2 regions of the Virgibacillus sp. M23 genome follow, and region 1 is predicted to be linked to the other one. Evidence: riboswitches for the same ligand, from Rfam matches in the RefSeq annotation. Region 1 holds a riboswitch; the other holds the start of a gene.
The links. A riboswitch is a leader RNA that binds a small molecule or an ion and turns the genes downstream of it on or off. The one in region 1 is predicted to bind thiamine pyrophosphate.
Positions count from the first base shown of each region.

Region 2: linked by a shared signal. The riboswitch ahead of thiT (energy-coupled thiamine transporter ThiT) and the one ahead of RVS70_RS03335 (thiamine phosphate synthase) in region 1 are both predicted to bind thiamine pyrophosphate.

Region 1 covers NZ_JAWDHA010000005.1:88,379-94,244, forward strand. The annotation lists gene RVS70_RS03320 (cytosine deaminase) at 1-148, shown strand, start outside; partial or broken gene RVS70_RS03325 (transposase) at 258-554, opposite strand; gene RVS70_RS03330 (BCCT family transporter) at 954-2,504, shown strand; TPP riboswitch at 2,648-2,759, shown strand; gene RVS70_RS03335 (thiamine phosphate synthase) at 2,861-3,475, shown strand; gene thiO (glycine oxidase ThiO) at 3,459-4,610, shown strand; gene thiS (sulfur carrier protein ThiS) at 4,570-4,770, shown strand; gene RVS70_RS03350 (thiazole synthase) at 4,774-5,538, shown strand; gene RVS70_RS03355 (ThiF family adenylyltransferase) at 5,538-5,866, shown strand, end outside.
Region 2 covers NZ_JAWDHA010000080.1:6,357-12,222, forward strand. The annotation lists gene RVS70_RS19860 (M3 family oligoendopeptidase) at 1-1,353, shown strand, start outside; TPP riboswitch at 1,613-1,715, shown strand; gene thiT (energy-coupled thiamine transporter ThiT) at 1,824-2,393, shown strand; gene RVS70_RS19870 (general stress protein) at 2,905-3,255, opposite strand; gene RVS70_RS19875 (hypothetical protein) at 3,368-4,798, shown strand; gene RVS70_RS19880 (carbon starvation protein A) at 5,354-5,866, shown strand, end outside.

The DNA.
Region 1 (5,866 bases):
CTTGGATGCTGAAGATGAATACGAAGCTATTCGTAAACAAGCTTCCGTACTCTATTCAGTTCGTAATGGAATGATAATTGCTGAAACAAAACCAAGCGAATCACATGTTCATTTATTAGAAACAGCAAAGGTGGACTTTCAGAAATAGACTTAAAAGAGACTGATACAAAAGAATAAAGAAACAATTAAAAACGGACGATAATTAGTTGAATGAAGTGCCCCCTGTCAAGTAGACAGTGGAAATAATAAAAACTGACTTAAGCGGTTTTAGCTCTAAATTCGATAGGGCTAAGGCCGTTTAGTCGTTTTTGATATCTATCATAATTATAGAAATGTATATAGTCCTCTATGGATGCAGATAATTCTTCAAAGGACTCATATTTATTTAAATAATACTTCTCGCTTTTCAGTGTTCCCCAAAAAGATTCCATCGGCCCATTATCAATACATCGTCCGACTCGTGACATACTTTGCTTCATGTTTGCGGCATCTATCTTTTGCTTAAACATTTTAGATGTATACTGATACCCCCGATCGCTATGAATAAGCGGGCGATCTTGCAGATTTATTATATATAACTGGTAGTAAGCCTCTCACTTCAACCCAATAAAGTGAAATCAATGTTGGTAAATGGGAGACTGCCAATATTGGTTCAAAGGCATTTAGGTCACACACTTGTGGTACGAACAATCAGTGAGAGAAAACAAAACCCTCATTGATTAAAGTTTCACTTTATGGAAAAATTATAATCAAAAGTTAGTAAGACTGCATTCTTCCTTTGGTAATTTATTAAACTTGACAGGTTTTCGGAAAAAATGTATCCTTTAACGCTGTGTGTTAATTTAAAAATGCTTATTAAATCTCACATACAACTGACTAAATAAGTGAAAAGCAAAAAGGTCAGTATATGGTTATGTGAGATTTTTTTGTATGGAATTGAGAGGAGCAGATTGTTGAAGAATAGAAAGAAGCAAGATCAAACCATAGATAAGCCAGTTCTTTTTCTAAGTGGAGGGGCGCTACTTGCCTTTGTAATTCTTGCATTAATAAACCAGGAAATGGTCACCTATGTAGTTAATACGATGTTTAATTGGTCGGTAACCTATTTCGGCTCGATATATCAAGTTCTAATGGTAGGAACTCTAGTCATTGCATTAATACTTGGGTATTCAAAGTTTGGGAAAATTCGTTTAGGAAAATTAGAAAAGCCTGAGATTGGAACGTTCAAGTGGATTTCGATTATTATGTGTACGCTGCTAGCGGCAGGTGGTGTTTTTTGGGCAGCGGCAGAACCGTTGAGCCATTTTTTAACCATCCCACCACATTTCTCAGGAATTGAGGCTGGGACTACAGAAGCAGTAGTACCTGCACTTGCAGCAAGTTTTGTCGATTGGGGTTTTGTCTCATGGGCAATTTTAGGAACATTAGGTACGATTGTATTCATGTATTCCCATTATCATCGAAATGCACCATTAAAGCCAAGATCGATGCTTTATCCGATCTTTGGCGATAAGATTATGAAAAAAAGTGCACTTGGTACGTTTGTTGATGCCTTTTCGATTGTGTCAGTGGCAGCTGGTACGATTGGTCCAATTGGATTCCTTGGATTACAAGCAGGTTATGGATTAAGTGCATTGTTCGGTGTACCAAATAATTTATTTGTACAATGTCTTATTGTTATCGTTATTGTTCTAGCAGCTGGGATTTCTGCTGCGACAGGAATTCATAAAGGAATCCAAATTTTAAGCAGCTATAATATTATTCTCGCAGTTTGTTTAATGGTTGCTGTGATTATTCTAGGTCCAGCATTATTTATTTTTGATTCCTATTTGCAATCATTTGGATTATATGTCCAAGACTTCCTAACCTTAAACACCTTCCGTGGAGATGGAGCTTGGCTTGGCTTATGGACCGTTTTTTTCTTTGCTTGGTTCATTGGCTATGGTCCAATGATGGCGATGTTTGTTAGTCGTATTTCTCGTGGTCGCACAATTCGAGAGCTTGTAACTGCTGTTGCGGTAATTGCACCTGTGGTAACGACGTTCTGGTTTACAGTTGTTGGTGGCACAGGGATTTTTGCTGAAATGAATAACCCTGGTGCCGTATCTGAAGCTTTAAATAGTGCTGGACCTCCAGCAGCTATGATTGCTATCGCAGAACAATTGCCACTTGGTACGATTATCGGTTTCTTCTTTTTAGTAGCAACTATTGTGTTTGTATTAACGACAACCGATTCGATGTCATTAACCATCTCGATGGCGATTACAGGTAATGGAGACCCATCGAAATTCCTGCGTGTGTTCTGGGCAATTCTTATGGGACTTGTCGCAACTGTACTCATCACTATTGGCGAGGATAGTGTTGGATCGCTACAATCCTTTATTGTGGTGACGGCTGTTCCTGTATCGTTACTCATGTTAACCACATTTTGGACCGCGCCACGCGCAACTCGTGAACTTGCAAAAGAACAAAAGATTGATGAAGTTAAACGCTATACCAAATAAAAGAGATGTTAAGGGGCTGGCTCATTAGGTCAGCTCTTTTGTTAGTAGAGAATGGCAAAAAAATAGAAAATTGTTCATTTTTGGTAGACGAATAGTCCAAAATCATGTATTTTATAGACAAATGCATATTGAATAATTAAATTACGCTTCACTAGGGGTGCCTTTACGTAATGGCTGAGATCTATGTGTGACATGGAGACCCTTTGAACCTGAACTGGAGTAAGAACCAGCGGAGGAAAGTGACAGGAGTAGTGTGTATCAGCGACATATACCTTTTTTAGGATATCGTTATAGATTCATGCCACTTTTCCTTTGCTGGAAAAGTGGCATTTTTTTGTAGAAAAGGAGAGGAAGTGATGAAACTAATTGCGGTGACTACCGGTGAACAGGAGGAGAAATACCTTATCCAGACAATAGCGAGTATTATTCCCTATCTTGATGCTGTCATTCTACGAGAAAAACAAATGACCGAGCAGGACTATTCTTTGTTCATTCAACGTGTGCTTGCACAAGGAGTTCCGGAAGAAAAACTAATTATTCATGGCCATACAACACTACCTGGTGAAACGAATGTGAAGACACTTCACCTTTCAGAAAAGCGAATACAAGAGGTACACGATCTCCGAAAACAATCCCCCGGTTTACAAGTAGGGGTATCGACGCACTCCAACGAAGTAGCTAAGAGAGCGGAGCAGCTAGGTGCTACGTATATTTTGTATGGTCATGTCTTTTCGACAGCGAGCAAGAAAGGGGTGAAACCAAAAGGAGTAGAGAAATTAGCAGCAGTTGCAAAAGAGGTGAGCATTCCCGTTTATGCAATCGGTGGAATCACAAGCGCAAAGGTAACGGATATTTATCAAGCGAAGGCAAGTGGGATTGCTGTAATGTCAGGTGTTTTTAGTCAAAATAATCCACTGCAGGCAGTGCAATCGTTTCGAAAGGAGGTGAATCGATATGAAGAGACACGTTGATGTAGTGGTTATAGGTGGAGGCGTTATTGGGCAATCCATTGCTTACTATTTAAGTAAAAGTAGGGTTGTAACGACGGTAATTGAACAAGGTAGAAGTGGAAGAAAAGCTACACAAGCTGCTGCGGGCATGCTTGGTGTACACACAGAAAATGATCAGGAAGGTACGTATTATCAATTTTGCCAAGCAAGTAGAAATATGTATGCATCTCTAAGCAAAGAACTATTTTCGTTATCAGGGATTGATATTCAGCTTTCCACCAACGGTATGCTCGAGATAGCTACGAATGAAGAACAGAAGCAAAGACTGCGAGCAAAACAAAATGCATTTGAAGGCTTAGAATGGTTGGATGCGGAAGGGATTAGGCAACGAACATCAGCTTTATCCCAGGCAGTAGGGGGATTATATATGCGGCGAGATGGACATGTAGAACCATTGAAAGTGTGTGAAGCTTTTAAACAGGCATCTTTATCAATGGGAGGTCAGTTGATCGAGAATTGTCAAGTTGGAGAAATAGTCCATGACCATGATGTTTTTCATATTCAAATCGATAACGATGTTATCTCAGCTGATCATGTTGTTGTAGCGGCAGGTGTAAAAAGTGGGAGGTGGTTTGAAGCGACAGGATTAATGAATCCAATGGTCCCAACAAAAGGAGAATGCTTTGCCATAAAGCCAAGCATTCAATCTATTCAGCAGACGTTATTCTTTCACAATCTGTATTTGGTACCAAAACGAGACGGACGCTATATTATTGGTGCAACTAGCTATCATGATGATAGCAATAGTTATACGTCAACAGGTGGCATTTTTGAATTAATGAATCACTTATTGAAGTTGTTCCCATCGTTTAAGCAGGAAGAACTGCATAGCTGTTGGACTGGTGTTCGTCCGGGCACCAAAGATGGTAAGCCAATTATTGGAGAACATCCTGAGATTCCCCATTTGTATTTTGCAACCGGACATTATCGAAATGGTATTCTTCTTGCTCCTGCTACAGGGAAACTAGTTAGTGATATGGTCTTAAAGCGTTATGTACCATCATCGATCCAGCGTCTTTTTACACCAAACCGTTTCAGGAAAGAGGGGATCACATATGCAGATACACGTGAACGGACGTCAGGTGGAGGTAGCTAAGGATTCAACTATTGGCGAGTTACTAAAAAGCTTTAACATTCAAGCGAAACTCGCGGTAGTCGAACAGAATCAACAAATTATTAATAAAACAGTGTATGACGAAGCAATATTAACTAATGGGGATACTATTGAAATTGTTCATTTTGTAGGAGGAGGATAAGTCATGTTAACAATTGGCGGAAAATCATTTCATTCCCGACTGATGCTAGGTACTGGAAAGTACCCGACATTTCAAAGTCAAAAGAAGGCGGTGATAGCATCCAAAACAGAAATATTAACCTTTGCCGTCAGGAGAATGAACATATTTGATGAAAACGAGCCGAATCTGTTAGAAGAATTAGATTTGCAGCAATATGATTTACTACCAAATACTGCTGGCGCTAAGACAGCAAATGAGGCGGTAAGAATTGCCCGTTTAGCTAAGGCTACAGGTTTATGTGACATGATTAAAGTGGAAGTTATCGGTTGTGAGAAAACCTTGCTGCCTGATCCTTTTGAAACGATGAAAGCTTCAGTACAACTGCTAGAGGAGGGCTTCACTGTATTAACCTATACCTCTGATGATGTTGTATTAGCAAAACGATTGGAAGAAGCAGGTGTACATGCAATTATGCCAGGGGCTTCACCAATTGGATCGGGTCAAGGCATTATTAATACAATGAATTTGCAATTTATTATCGAACAATCCGACATCCCCGTAATTGTCGATGCAGGGATTGGTTCTCCGAGTGATGCCGCTTATGCCATGGAGCTTGGAGCAGATGGGGTTTTATTAAATACAGCTGTATCTGGCGCAAAAGATCCAATTCAAATGGCGGAAGCGATGAGGTTGGCTGTACAATCTGGACGATTAGGATATAAAGCAGGCCGTATTCCCAAACGAATGTACGGAATGAAGAGTAGTCCAGAGACGGCGATGATTGAATGATAACAGGACGGTATGCTCGCCAGGAACGCTTTGCCCCAATTGGACAGACTGGCCAGCGCCAATTAGTGACCAAACATGTTGTCGTAATTGGCGCTGGAGCATTAGGAAGTGCAAATGCGGAAATGCTTGTTCGAGCAGGAATAGGTAAGCTGACGCTGGTTGATCGCGATTATATCGAACTTAGTAATCTTCAGCGTCAGCAGCTTTATACAGAAGATGATGCGAGACAGAATCGAACGAAGGCAAAAGCAGCTCAACGAAGATTAAAAGCGATTAATCCGGAAGTGGAGATTACGGGAATTGTAGAAGAGTTTTCTGAGGAGAATGG
Region 2 (5,866 bases), on a different contig from region 1:
AATCATGCAAACGAACAATTGGTGCGAGATCAAGAGGTTCTTATCAATGATCTGGCAATTGATGGATATCACGCTTGGGGACAAATGTACGATGTGATTATAGGAAATATGAGTGTAGATATGGTAGAGGATGGGGAAACGAAAAGCTATTCTATTGGGCAGGCTACAAATAAACTAACACACCCAAACCGTTCATATCGTAAGCAAGTGTTTCAACAGCTAGATAAAGCTTGGAAGAATAACGCTAGTTTATTTGGTCAAACATTAAACCACCTAGCTGGCTTTCGTTTACAAACATATAAGCATAGAAATTGGAATGAAGTTTTGCAAGAACCATTGGCTTTGAACCGTATGAGAAAAGAAACATTAGATGCGATGTGGACTGCAATAAAAAAATATAAGCATCCCTTTGTAGAGTATCTTATGAACAAGGCCAAACTACTTGGACTTAACAAACTAAGTATTTATGATGTTGGAGCACCAGTAAACAAAGTGGTTAAGACTTCGTCGTTTGAAGAAGGAGCTGACTTTATTGTCGAACATTTTACTCAGTTTAGTCCCCAAATGGCTGATTTTGCGAAAATGGCCTTTGAAAATAGGTGGATTGAGGCTGAGGATCGTCCAAATAAGCGTCCGGGAGGATTTTGTACAAGTTTCCCTGATAGTAAGCAAACACGCATTTTTATGACTTATTCAGGTACTTCATCTAATATTGCAACGTTAGCTCATGAGTTAGGGCATGCTTATCATCAACATGTAATGAATGATGTAAATGGACTTAATCAACGGTATGCAATGAATGTTGCTGAAACAGCGTCAACATTTGCTGAAATGGTTGTTGCAGATGCGTCGGTAAAAAGCGCACGTTCGATTGCGGAAAAGAAAAGTTTATTAGAGGATAAGATTCAGCGGAGCATTGCTTTTTTTATGAATATACATTCCCGTTTTATCTTTGAAAGGCGTTTTTATGAAGAAAGGAAACAAGGATTAGTGCCAGTGAAAAGATTAAACGATTTGATGATAGAAGCACAGAAAGAGGCATATTGTGATGCATTATCGGAGTATGATCCTAATTTTTGGGCATCTAAATTACATTTTCACATAACAAGGGTGCCATTTTACAATTTCCCTTATACATTTGGTTATCTTTTCAGTCTAGGTATCTATGCAAAAGCACAAGAAAACGAAGATAGTTTTGAAGATGCATATATTTCGCTTTTAAGGGATACTGGTCGCATGAACGTAGAGGATCTTGCTAAAAAACATTTGGATACAGATTTAACTAAGCCTGAATTCTGGGAAGCTGCTATTCAATTATGTGTCAATGATGTTGACGAATATCTTTCGTTGTAACGCTGTTGTGTTTTTACGATATGTCATGTACAATACTTGTAGTAAATAGGCAGTGAAAAGTAGTTTCTTATTTATTCCACATGTAACTGATAGTAAGAACCCCACTTCAAGGAATAAAGTGAAACCATTATTGGTAAGTGGGGGAATCGACTGCCGGTAAATGTCTGATTAGTTTATCTCTCAATCAGAGGTATAAACAAAAACCCCCACTGATTGAAGTTTCACTAAACAGTAAGACAAAAGAAGCAAATATAAGTTAGAAGCCTACAGGGGGAGCCAATTGGCTGAGAGTGAACATAACTGTTCTTACCCTTTGAACCTGTTAGTTAGTACTAGCGTAGGGATGGTGGCTTTTTTGATGGACAGAAAAGTAATGTGAGCAGATTCCCCATCAGGAAGTCTTCCCCTTGGCATTGCTTTTTTTGTATGGATAAGTTACTTAACTGCATAAAAAAGGGGAGGAGAAAGATATGAGGCGCACATTATTTTTAGTAGAAGTAGCCATTTTTGCAGCTTTTGCATTTTTATTGGATTTTATACCATTTTTATCATTTAAGGTTTGGGCTCAAGGTGGCTCCATATCCTTTGCGATGATACCGATTTTTATTGTCGCATTTCGCTGGGGGGTCAAGGGCGGTTTATTAGCTGGATTGCTGTTGGGAGGATTACAATTATTATTTGGGCCAACAGTCTTCGTACCCCTACAAGGGTTCTTAGATTATATTGTTGCGTTTACCGTATTAGGTTTTGCAGGAATTTTTGCAAAACCTGTCCAAGCAGCAGTTAAAGAAGGAAAAACGAAAACAAGCCTATATTATATTGCTGTAGGCGTGTTTTTAGGATCAGCTTTACGCTTTTTAGCCCATTTCACTGGAGGGATTGTATTCTTTGGTGAATTTGCGCCAGAAGGTCAGCCTGTATGGTTATACTCGTTGCTATATAACGGATCGTACATGTTACCTGGCTTTATATTAAGTACGGTTCTTGTGTTCTTTTTATTTCAAAAACAACCACGTACACTATTACGTATGTCCGCTTAATCTAGGAGTTTTCCTCATAATAAATATACGAAGATTAGTGGGTAGTTATTGACTCGAGGATTTTGCCCACTATTTTCTATTTAGTAGTTTAGAGTTATAGTGAGAGGTGAAATCAAGCTTAATCAATTGCGGCAATTATTATCGAGACTGATAAAATGATTATTCAGAGTAAGAAATATTTTGTTTTTTCCCAAGCTCTTTATTATCTTTATTTCATAACAAAAGCGCATTAGAAACGTAGCGACTGGAGCTAGTCAGCTCGTAGGGCGGGCGATTGTGAAGTCACATCGTTTCTGGGCGCTGGAGCTGGACGCGGCTCAACACGCCCCTATTTATCCAAATGGGTAAATTTTATATTTTCTTCCTAGACTATGAGAAAAGCTGCTTCACCCAATTAGAATTGGTGAAACAGCATTGATAACTTGCCTATCATAAGCAAGTTATCTTTTTCTTACTGACAGATTAAAACGTTTAATTATGAAAAACTACTGTATAGTAGAGATTTATGCTTTTATTGTAAATACCTATTAACTTCCTCATGGTTAGTTACAATCAAGAGTACTTTTCCTTCATCCATATCTTCCTCATAGTTTTCAGCTTCTGCTTGAGAGAATCCTATTTCGGTTAATTTCGTTCTTAGTTCATCACCTTGTGTACTAAAAAGATTACCAACGGCATGTCCAATATCCATTTCCCTTATTCCTATGGTATTCGCATCCGCACCATCAGCTATTCGGTTTGTTCGATCATCATCATGGGATAAAACATACACATCTTCTTTATGAATACCTTTATCCTTTAGTATTTGAATAGCTTCCTTTAATTGCTGATCATTTGTATATTCTTTTATAAATGGTTTCATTAAAATTACCTCCTTATCAATCTTTCATTATTATCATACCCAACGCTAGAAGAACTAAACATGTACGAATTGCATAGGCTATAGCACATCCATTGGAGAGGAAGAGGTTGGCGTGGAGCTTTCAATATCCCATATTTTATATGGTTTGTTTACCTTACTAATTATAGGCACAATGGTCATGCGGAAGGGAATCGTATTACCAACGTTATTTGGTACATTTATTATTGCGTGGGTTTATAAAGGTAGTCTAATTGCTGGATTTACCGCAATATTTCATGCAAATCTTGTAGCAGCACAAGAACTATTTAGTATTTTTTTAATCATCACCTTTATGCTCGCGTTATTAAATTCATTACGTGATTTAGGTGCAGATAAACGAATGATTCAGCCAATACAAAAAATAATGGTAAATGGTCATATATCTTATTTTGTTTTAGTTATTGCTACCTATTTGATATCTCTATTCTTTTGGCCAACACCAGCAGTACCCCTAATATGTGCGCTTTTGGTACCCGCTGCAATCCGAGCAGGTCTACCAGCAATTACGGCTGCAGTAGCAATAGCAATAGCTGGTCAAGGAATGGCACTTTCCTCTGATTATATTGTGCAAGTTGCCCCCAATTTATCTGCTACCTCAGCAGGAGTAGAAACAGCTGTGGTTGCCGATCAAGCACTTATTTTGTCACTTATAACAGGTGGTATTGCTATTATGCTTGCTTATATAATGTATCGAAAAACAATTCGATCGAAGGAGGATGTGCGAAACAACATAGAACTTGAAAACATTCAAACAACAAAGGAGTATACACAAAGTCAACATACGAATGAACTACGTGTATGGAGTAAATTATTTGCTATTCTTGTCCCTCTGGCATTAACTGGTGTCGTTAGTTACATGGTTTATGAAAAGCTTAATACAGGAAGAATGAGCGGATTAGAAGGAGGAGATGGAGCAGCATTTATTGGTGGTGTTGCAGTTATCTTGCTATTATTATCGACCATTGCATTTCGTAGGCAGCATGCGCTCGATTATATAACAACACATATAACAGATGGATTTGTTTTTGCTTTTAAGGCAATGGGTCCGGTTATTCCAATTGCTGGATTTTTCTTTTTAGGTAGTTCAGACTTTGCAGGAGCTATTTTAGGTATGGAGAAGCGTTCACCTGCATTCCTATTTGATCTCGTTCAATCGATTCAAGAATATCTTCCACAAAGTGCATTGTTAGCTGGATTCAGCGTTTTGCTTATTGGTATTATTACAGGGCTTGATGGCTCTGGTTTTTCAGGGCTTCCACTTACTGGTTCTCTAGCGGCATCATTACAAAACGGTTCCATTGATGCAACCACCCTTGCAGCAATAGGGCAAATGGGTTCGATATGGACTGGTGGTGGTACGCTCGTTGCATGGTCTTCTTTAATCGCTATTGCTGGTTTTTGTGGTGTATCGGTAATGGAATTAGTACGTAAAAACTTTATACCTGTTATCGTAGGATTAGTCATTACAACAATTGTAGCTGTAGTTATTTTATCCCGCATATAACTGGCAGTAAGCCCCCACTTCAAGCAATAAAGTGAACCCAAAATGGATAAGTGGGGGGTCAACTGCCAGTAAATGTCCGATTGGTTCACCTAACCATCCGTGGGGGATAAACAACCTCCTCCACGGATGGAAGTTTCACTTTATCCCGCATATAACTGGCAGTAAGCCCCCACTTCAAGCAATAAAGTGAACCCAATATAGGTAAGAGGGAGATCAACTGCCAGTAAATGTCCGATTGGTTCAAAGGCCTTTAGGTCATACTCTTGTGGTACTAACAATCAGTAGGGGATAAACAACCTCCCCACGGATGGAAGTTTCACGTTTTATAAATTGTATGAATGGACTCAAATAAAAAGGTGGTCCCTTATTAAATATCCTTCCTGTATAAATAAGGGATTACCTTTTAAACCATACATAAGGGTTGAATGAATCATGTAAAAGCAGAAAGACAGTACTAAAATAAAGCGTATTCACATATTCTCATACAGATACGTCTTAAAAAAATTACGTGCTAAAATTGGACGGGTCTTTACTTGATAAAGGAGGGATAAAGAAGTGTCAGGTATTTTAGTTGCATTAATAGGTATGATCGTTTTTGCATTAGGTTATCGCTACTATTCTCGTTTTGTAGCGAAAAAAATTTTTAAACTTGATCCAACCTATGTGACACCAGCACATCGTTACAGTGATGGAGTGGACTTTGTTCCCACAAATAAATTCGTACTATGGGGGCATCATTTTACTTCGGTTGCTGGTGCTGCACCAATATTGGGTCCGGCAATTGCCGTTTATTGGGGATGGCTGCCAGCTTTTCTGTGGGTAATACTTGGAACTGTATTTGCTGCGGGTGTGCATGATTTTGGAACATTGGTCTTGTCAGTACGAAATAAAGGTCAATCTGTAGGTACATTAGCACATCGTTTAATTGGTCAACGAGCGAAGATACTGTTTTTATTTATCATTTTAATTCTAGTGTTAATGGTCAATGCGGTCTTTGCATGGGTAATTTCAAATTTATTTATATCTTACCCAGCAAGTGTGCTTCCTGTATTTATTCAAATCCCATTA